Regions from separate parts of the Ornithinimicrobium humiphilum genome, predicted to be linked through region 2. Evidence: riboswitches for the same ligand, from Rfam matches in the RefSeq annotation. Region 2 holds a riboswitch; the other holds the start of a gene.

What was found. A riboswitch is a leader RNA that binds a small molecule or an ion and turns the genes downstream of it on or off. The one in region 2 is predicted to bind FMN.
Region 1: it holds a riboswitch for FMN, as region 2 does, so the genes downstream of both, ribD (bifunctional diaminohydroxyphosphoribosylaminopyrimidine deaminase/5-amino-6-(5-phosphoribosylamino)uracil reductase RibD) here and pnuC (nicotinamide riboside transporter PnuC) in region 2, are expected to answer to the same signal.

The regions. Positions count from the first base shown of each region.
Region 1 covers NZ_VFPU01000001.1:2,789,524-2,793,726, reverse strand. Annotated here, with positions in the region: gene FB476_RS13180 (sensor histidine kinase) at 1-1,190, opposite strand, end outside; gene FB476_RS13175 (response regulator transcription factor) at 1,225-1,938, opposite strand; FMN riboswitch at 2,060-2,186, shown strand; gene ribD (bifunctional diaminohydroxyphosphoribosylaminopyrimidine deaminase/5-amino-6-(5-phosphoribosylamino)uracil reductase RibD) at 2,311-3,378, shown strand; gene FB476_RS13165 (riboflavin synthase) at 3,383-4,018, shown strand; gene ribB (3,4-dihydroxy-2-butanone-4-phosphate synthase) at 4,018-4,203, shown strand, end outside.
Region 2 covers NZ_VFPU01000001.1:2,009,783-2,013,985, reverse strand. Annotated here, with positions in the region: gene FB476_RS09500 (RsmB/NOP family class I SAM-dependent RNA methyltransferase) at 1-36, shown strand, start outside; gene rpe (ribulose-phosphate 3-epimerase) at 61-735, shown strand; gene FB476_RS09490 (HNH endonuclease signature motif containing protein) at 847-2,145, opposite strand; FMN riboswitch at 2,273-2,401, shown strand; gene pnuC (nicotinamide riboside transporter PnuC) at 2,549-3,268, shown strand; gene FB476_RS09480 (PH domain-containing protein) at 3,265-3,738, shown strand; gene FB476_RS09475 (nucleoside/nucleotide kinase family protein) at 3,752-4,203, opposite strand, start outside.

The sequences.
Region 1 (4,203 bases), 780 kb from region 2:
GTCAGGGCGTTGGCCACGAGGTTGGTCAGCACCTGCCGCAGGCCGCCGTCCTCGCCGACGACGACCGGCAACCGGTCGCCGCGCCCGCCCTCGACCGCCCGGAGCGACACCTGCCGGTCGGGGGCGCGCACCCGGGCGTCCTGCACCACGTCGCTGGCGAGCACGGTGAGGTCGACCCGGGTCGGTGACATGGCCGGCTCGGAGTCCAGCCGGGTGAGGGTCAGGAGGTCCTCGACGAGGCCCGTCATCCGGCTCGCCTCGTCCTCGATGCGCTTCATCGCCCCGCCCACGTCGTCCGGTGCCACCGCGCCCACCCGGTAGAGCTCGGCATACCCCCGCACCGTGGCCAGCGGGGTCCGCAGCTCGTGGGACGCGTCGGCGACGAAGTCGCGCATCCGCTGCTCGGAGGCCTCGCGGACGGCGAAGGAGTGCTCGATCTGGGCGAGCATCCGGTTGATCGACTCCGACAGGGAGCCGACCTCGTCGTGGGCGTCGCGGGGCGGGACGCGGCGGGACAGGTCGCCCGCCGCGATCGCCGCCGCGGTGTCCTCGATCCGGGTGAGCGGGCGGAAGGCGCGACGCACCGCGAACCAGCCGAGCACCCCGACCATGACCAGCGTCGCGACCCCGATGGCGGCCATGATGAGGCCGAGCTGCCGGACGGTCTCGTCCACCCCGCTGAGCGGGAGCCCGACGACGATCGTGCCCGCCTCCCGGCCCTGGCTGTCGTAGAAGCGCAGCGCCGCGACCCGCCACTGGCCGTCCCCCTGCTCGGCGTCGACCGTGAACGGCTCCCGCAGGGGCTGGGCGTCCACCGCCTCGCGGTCGACGTCGGGGCGGCTCTGGGTGATCTGCTGGTAGGGCAGCACGAGGTCGCGCGCGGGCAGCGTGTCGTAGGCGGGGAGGAAGACGATGTAGTAGTTGTTCGGCGGGATGAAGACCGGCTGCTCCTGGCCCGACCTGCCCAGCAGCTGGGTGACGGTGCTCGCCGCCAGCGGCTCGAGGTAGGCCTGGAGGTCGTCGTCGGCGCGGTCGACGAGATAGCTGCGCAGCATCGTCATCGTCACCGAGATGGTCAGCAGGTAGGCCGCCATCACCATGAGCACGACGACGGCGACGAGCCGCCGCGTCAGCGACATGTTGTGCAGCCGCTGGTAGGCCGTGCTGCGCAGGCGGCGGAGGAAGGTCACGTCGACGAGGGGTGCCGGCGGTGCCGGCGCGCGGTCAGTCGCGCGGGGCGCGCAGCACGTAGCCGACGCCCCGCTTGGTGTGGATGAGGGGCTCGCCGACGACGTCGATCTTGCGGCGCAGGTAGGAGATGTAGGACTCCACGATGTTCATCTCGCCGCGGAAGTCGTAGTCCCAGACGTGGTCGAGGATCTGCGCCTTGGACAGCACCCGGCCCGGGTTGAGCATGAGGTAGCGCAGGAGCTTGAACTCGGTCGGGGAGACCTCGATGACCTTGCCGGCCCGGCGCACCTCGTGGCTGTCCTCGTCGAGCTCGAGGTCGGCGACACGCAGCACGTGGTCGTCCTCCTCCGGCACCACGCGGGTGCGGCGCAGGACCGCGCGGATGCGGGCCACGACCTCCTCGAGGCTGAAGGGTTTGGTGACGTAGTCGTCGCCGCCGACCGTCAGACCCTTGACCTTGTCGTCGAGGGAGTCCTTGGCGGTGAGGAAGAGGATCGGCATGTCGCGGCCGGCGTCGCGCAGCGTCCGCGTGATCTGGAAGCCGTCGATGTCCGGGAGCATGATGTCGAGCACGGCGAGGTCGACGTCGTGCTTGGCCGCCAGCTCCAGGGCGGTGCGGCCGTCGGGCGCGGCGTGCACCTCGAACCCCGCGAACCGCAGGCTCGTGGTGAGCAGCTCGCGGATGTTGGTCTCGTCCTCGACCACCAGCAGGGTGGCCTCGGGCTCGGTGGGGGGAGTCGTGCTCATGCTCCCAGGGTCCGCCCCATTCCTGGGAATGTCCTGGGGAACTGCTGGATGCGGTGCGGGGTGGTCGGGCCTCGCGGACGACGGAACCCCCAGCAACGGCTGCTAGCCTCCCGGGCACGACACGCGCTCCGGGGTCGGTGAAACTCCGAGCCGGCGGTGACAGTCCGCGACCCGACCGCAGCCAGCGGCCGGTTGACCCGGTGAAACTCCGGGACCGACGGTGAAAGTCCGGATGGGAGGCAGCGCGAGCGTCGACGGATCGCCGTCGGCGTCGGGTCCTGGCGACCCGGCGTCCGGGCACGGCGGTCCCTCGTCGTCGCACCCGTCTCCCGTCGTCCCCCTCCGGGGTCGCACGACGAGACGGAGGAGACGGTGACGAGCACCGACCACTACCTGGACCGAGCGGTCGCCCGCGCCCGCCTGGGCCCGGCCCGCGACCGCAACCCTCGCGTCGGGTGCGTCCTGGTCGCCCCCGACGGCGAGATCGTCGGGGAGGGTCACCACCGCGGCGCGGGCACCCCGCACGCCGAGGTCGCCGCGATCGCCGCGGCCGGCGGGCGGGCCCGGGGCGCCACCGCCTACGTGACCCTCGAGCCGTGCGCGCACCACGGCCGGACGCCGCCCTGCACGCAGGCCCTCCTCGAGGCGGGCGTCGCCGCGGTCGTGTATGCCGTGCCCGAGCCGACCGCGTCCGCCACCGGGGGTGCCGCCCGGCTGACGAGAGCCGGGGTGGCCGTCGAGCAGCACCCGCACGCCGCCTCCTACGCCCTCGTCGCCGACTGGGCCCGGGCCGCCGCGCTGGGCCGCCCCCACGTGACCTGGAAGATCGCGGGCTCCCTCGACGGCAGGGTCGCCGCGGCCGACGGGACCAGCCGCTGGATCTCCTCGCCCGAGTCCCGCGCCGACGCCCACGCCCTGCGTGCCCGGGTCGACGCGATCGTCGTCGGCACCGGCACCGCCCTCGCGGACGATCCCGCCCTGACCGCCCGCACGCCGGAGGGGCACGAGCTGGCCACCCAGCCGCTGCGCGTGGTGGTCGGGCGTCGCGAGCTTCCCGCCGGCGCCCGCCTCCGTGGCGGCCCGTCCCCGGTGCTGCACCTGCGCACGCACGACCCCCGGGAGGTGCTGCGTGTGCTGGTGGAGCACGGTGCGCGCACCGTGCTCCTGGAGGGCGGGCCCACCCTGGCCGGCGCCTTCTGGGCCGCCGGCTGCGTCGACGAGGTCCTGTCCTACGTCGCGCCCGTGCTGCTCGGGAGCGGCGCCCCGGCCGTCCCCGACCTCGGCGTCGGCACCCTCGCCGACGCACCCCGGCTGCGCCTCGTCGACGTGGCGCGCGTCGGGCCCGACGTCCGGCTGCGCCTGGTCCCCGCCGGCGCCGCCTCGGAGCCCGGCCCGGCCTCCCTGCTTCCCACCACCACCCGCTCCCTCCAGGAGGACTGACCCCATGTTCACCGGCATCGTCGAAGAGCTCGGCACCCTGACCGCCCGCACCGACGGGTCGGACGGCGACTCCTGCGTGCTGGAGGTGCACGCCCCCACGGTCGCCGCCGACGCGCGGCACGGCGAATCGATCGCCGTAGACGGGGTCTGCCTGACCGTCACCGGCAGCAGTCCCCAGGGCTTCACGGCCGACGTCATGGCCGAGACGCTGGCCCGCACCACGCTCGGCCGGCTGCGGCCCGGCGACCCCGTCAACCTCGAGCGCGCCCTCCGCGCCGACGGCCGGCTGGGCGGCCACGTCGTCCAGGGTCACGTCGACGGGACGACGACCGTGCTCTCCCGCGAGCCGGGGGAGCGGTGGGAGGTCGTGACCTTCGCGCTGCCGCCCACGCTGCGCCGCTACGTCGTGCTCAAGGGCTCGGTCGCCCTCGACGGCGTCTCCCTCACCGTCTCCGGTCGGACCGACGAGACCTTCGCGGTCAGCCTCATCCCGACCACCCTGGCGCTGACGACGCTGGGGAGGCGGCGGCCGGGGGAGGAGGTCAACGTCGAGGTGGACGTGCTGGCGAAGTACGTCGAGTCGATGCTCGCCGACGGGCTCGTGCCGGAGACCGTCGCCATCGGGCGGAGGGAGGGGTGATGGCCCTCGCGACCGTCCCCGAGGCGCTCGAGGCACTGCGCGCCGGGCGGCCGGTGCTCGTCCTCGACGACGCCGACCGCGAGAACGAGGGCGACGTCGTGCTCGCCGCGGAGACGCTCACGCCGGCCTGGATGGGGTGGACGGTGCGCCACACCTCCGGCTACGTCTGCGCGCCGCTGACGGGC
Region 2 (4,203 bases):
GACGGCATGTTCGTCGCCCTGCTCCGGAAGCGCTGAACCCACCTGGCTAGGGTGTGCGCCATGGCGACCCCGCACCTGCAGATCAGCCCGTCCATCCTCTCGGCCGACTTCGCCAACCTGGAGCGCGAGCTGGGGCGGATCGCCGACGCCGACTGGGCCCACGTCGATGTCATGGACAACCACTTCGTCCCCAACCTGACGCTCGGGCAGCCGGTGGTCGAGGCGCTCGTCCGGGTCAGCCCGGTCCCGATCGACTGCCACCTCATGATCGAGGACCCCGACCGCTGGGCCCCCGGCTACGCGGAGGCCGGCGCGAGGTCGGTGACCTTCCACGTCGAGGCCGCTGCCGACCCGGTCGCGACCGCGCGCGCCATCCGGGCGGCGGGGGCCCGGGCCGCCTTCGCCGTCAAGCCGGGGACGCCGTTCGAGCCCTACGAGGAGCTCCTCGCCGAGGTCGACATGGTGCTCGTCATGACCGTCGAGCCGGGCTTCGGCGGCCAGTCCTTCATGGCCGACCAGATGCCCAAGGTGCGCGCGGTGCGCGAGGCGGCGAAGCGGCGGGGCACGGACGTCTGGATCCAGGTCGACGGGGGAGTGTCCCTCGACACCATCGGTCAGTGCGTCGAGGCGGGGGCCGACGTCTTCGTGGCGGGGTCGGCGGTCTACGGCGCCGACGACGTGGCGGCGCGCATCGCCGAGCTGCGCGCGACCGCTCACGCCGCCTGCGGGGCCTGACGGGGCGACGGGCACGGACGCACAGGTCCAGGGCGCGCAAGGAAGGACGCGTTCGCCGGCAGGCAGGCACACCTCGTCGCCCGGCCGACTCGGGCCGGGCTCGGGGCTGGGTCATCTCAGATGCCACCTCACACCGAGCTCGGTCACGGTCGCGGTGAGGTTCCGGTCGTGCACGAAGGTGTGGTGCCTCGGGCACAACAGGGCGTAGTTGCCGAGGTCTGATCGCCCGCCCATCGCCCAGGGGATGACGTGGTGGGCGTCGCACCAGGTCGCGGGCACGGTGCACCCCGGGATCGTGCACCCCCGGTCCCGCGCGGCCAACCTGACGCGCTGGGCGGGGGTGATGAGGCGCTTGCGGCGGCCCTGGTCGAGGATCTCCGACGGTCCACCGAGCACGACGGGGATGATGTCGGCCTCGCACGCCAGCTTGCGGATCGCCTCCGCCCGCAACGGCACCCCACCCAGGGTCGAACCCACCCCGGGCAGGTGACCACCGGTCTCGGACAGCTGCCGCTTGAGCGTCTCGAAGTCCAACGTCACCATCAGCATCGCCTTCGGTGTCGTCGGCTGACCCTCGGTCCCGGCGACACCACGGCGGAGCACGGTCAGGAACGCGTCGTACCTGCGCTGGGTCGCCGTCCGCAGCTCCAGCTCACCGGTCGCTTCCTGCTCCTCCTTCGAGGCCGGCGCGGCCAGCGGGGAGTCGATGATCGCCTTCGCAGCTTCGTAGTCGGCGTCGTCACCGAAGGTGATGACCCACCGCTTCACCGACCCGTCGGCCAGGCTCGACTCGTAGATGCCCCGCATCGCGTGCTTCTTGCGGGCCTTCGCCTCGTGGTCCCGCTCGTCCACGCACTGCGCGACGAGCCGGTCCACGATCCTGCCGATGTCCTTGTCGTCGAACACCGGGTCGGACCCGGCCTTGGCCAGCAGTTCCACGGCGGCGGCGTACTCATCCACCGGCATGCCCGGCCGCACCCGTTGCAGGGCCCGGTGCAGCCTCGCCGCCCGCGCCAGGCTCATCTGCCCGTTCTTGACGCGCTCGATCAACGGGGCGTGCACCGACTCACGCCCGGCCTGCGCCAACCGGGCCAGGTCGTACAGCGCACGCCGCTCCAGGTCCGGACACCGCAGCGCGAGCCAGTCCACCACCGAGAACCCCCCGGCCAGGTGCAACCCCCGGTCGACGGCCTCCGTGGCCATCACCAACCGGGACCGCTCCAGGTCCGCCACCGCCCGGGGGATCCACCCCAACGACTCGACCACCAGGTCGTCCTGCACCAGCTCCGGACGGCTCACGTCAACCGGGAAGTCTCTGGGCAGCCACGCCCGATCGGCCAGCAGCCAGGAGTCACCGGCCGCCGACTCGATCCCCCTCGGCGGCCGCGCCCTCCCCGGCACCTGCTGCATGAATCGAACATACATCCGAACACCGACGCCCCTCCGTCGCCGTCCACAGGCCATAAGACGATGTTGGAAAGGTCATCACCCGGGGGGTAGGAGCCGTCGGGGTCCGAGCGGTAGACTCGGCGCTGCACACGTGCTCCGGGGTCGGTGAAATTCCGAGCCGGCGGTGATAGTCCGCGACCCGGCCGCAGCCAGCGGCCGGTTGACCTGGTGAAACTCCAGGACCGACGGTGAAAGTCCGGATGGGAGGAAGCACGCGGGTCTCGAGGCCCCTCGGTGTCGGCGTACGCCGGCGTCGTCGGCCGCGGCACCCGTCTCAGCTACTCGCACGACACCCCGGCGCCCACACCGTACGCGGCCGGGGCTCTTCGTCGTTCCGGCCGCACGATCCGCAAAGGATGCAGCCGTGGACGTCTGGAACGACCTGTTCAACGCTCAGCTCACCATCGCCGGCCACCCGATCGCCTGGCGCGAGGTGGTCGGCAACGGCTTCGGCCTCGCCTCCGCCATCCTCGGCATGCGCCGCAAGGTCTGGGCCTGGCCGGTGGGCATCATCGGCAACCTGCTGCTCTTCACCGTCTTCATGGGGGTCTGGTTCGCAACGCCCCAGGAGCACAGCCTGTTCGGGCAGGCCGCCCGTCAGGTGTTCTTCATCCTCACCAGCGTCTACGGCTGGTGGGCGTGGCGCCGCTCGCAGCGCACCCGTGAGCGGCACGAGCCCGCCATCACCCCGCGCTGGGCGACCGCCCGCGAGCGCACGGCATACCTGATCGGTGCCGCCGTGCTCGTGCTGCTGGCCCAGTGGGTCTTCGCCCAGGTGGGTGCCGGTTGGCCCGCGCCCCGCTGGTACTACTGGACCGACGCCTGGATCTTCGTCGGCTCGATGCTCGCGACCTACGCCATGGCCCGCGGCTGGGTGGACTTCTGGCTGGTCTGGATCGCCGTGGACCTCGTCGGGATCCCCCTGCTGTGGCACTCCGGCTACTACCCGTCGGCGGTGCTGTATGCCGTGTACGGCGCCTTCGTCCTCTGGGGCTTCGTCGTCTGGCGCAAGGCCGCCCGCGTCGAGGCGCCCACCGGCGGTGGTCCGAACCTCGCCGAGGAGGACCGTACGCTGGTGGGATGACCGCCGCGACGCCCCGCAAGGACCCCTACGCCGTCTTCCGGCCGGTGGTCGGGGCCTGGGTCGCGCGGGTGATGGCCGTGGCCTGCGTCCTCGTCTTCGGCGCGGTCGCGGTCTTCTCCCCGATGCCGATCGGCAGCGACCCGTCGGTGCTCCTGCTCAACAGGATCGCCATCGCGCTGCTGGGCGTCGTCGGCGCGCTGTTCCTGTGGCGCTACGCGCGGATCCGCGCCGTGCCGAGCCCCTCCGGGTTGCGGGTGGTCAACCTCTTCACCACCCGCGACCTGGAGTGGGCGGAGATCCTGCGCGTCGGCTACTCGGGCGGGGCCCCGTGGGCCGTGCTGGAGCTGACCGACACCGAGGAGCTCGCGCTGATGGCGATCCAGCGCTCCGACGGGCAGCGGGCCGAGCAGGACGCCTCGCGTCTGGCCGCCCTCGTCGAGCACCACCACCGGGGCGTGGCCGACCGCTGAGGTCCGGGGCGGCTCAGCCGCGCCGCACCCGGCCGGTGCCCGTGTCCGCGACGAGGTCGGCGGGCGGGGGGCCGGCGGCGAAGAGGGCATCCTCCTGGTCGGCCCACTCCTGCCAGTGGGGCGCGAAGACCTCGCCGTCCCGGCGCAGCGCCCGCTCCCTGCGCACCCTGGCCGGGGCCTCGAGCCAGATCCGCAGGTCGAGCAGGTCGGCGCAGGGGGCGGCCAGCGTGCCGACGCCCTCGACGACCACCACCTGCTCCACCGGCACGTCCCGCCGGCGACCCGGCCTGGAGGCATGCCAGTCCCAGGAGACATAATTGCCCGCCTCGCCGCGGGAGAGCGGCGTCACCACCCCGGCGCACAGGGGCTCCAGGCCGGCCGCCAGTCCCGACCACCCCGGGTAGAGGTCGTCGAGGTGCACCTCGCCGCACGTCCTGCCCAGCTCGCGCACGGCGGACACCAGGC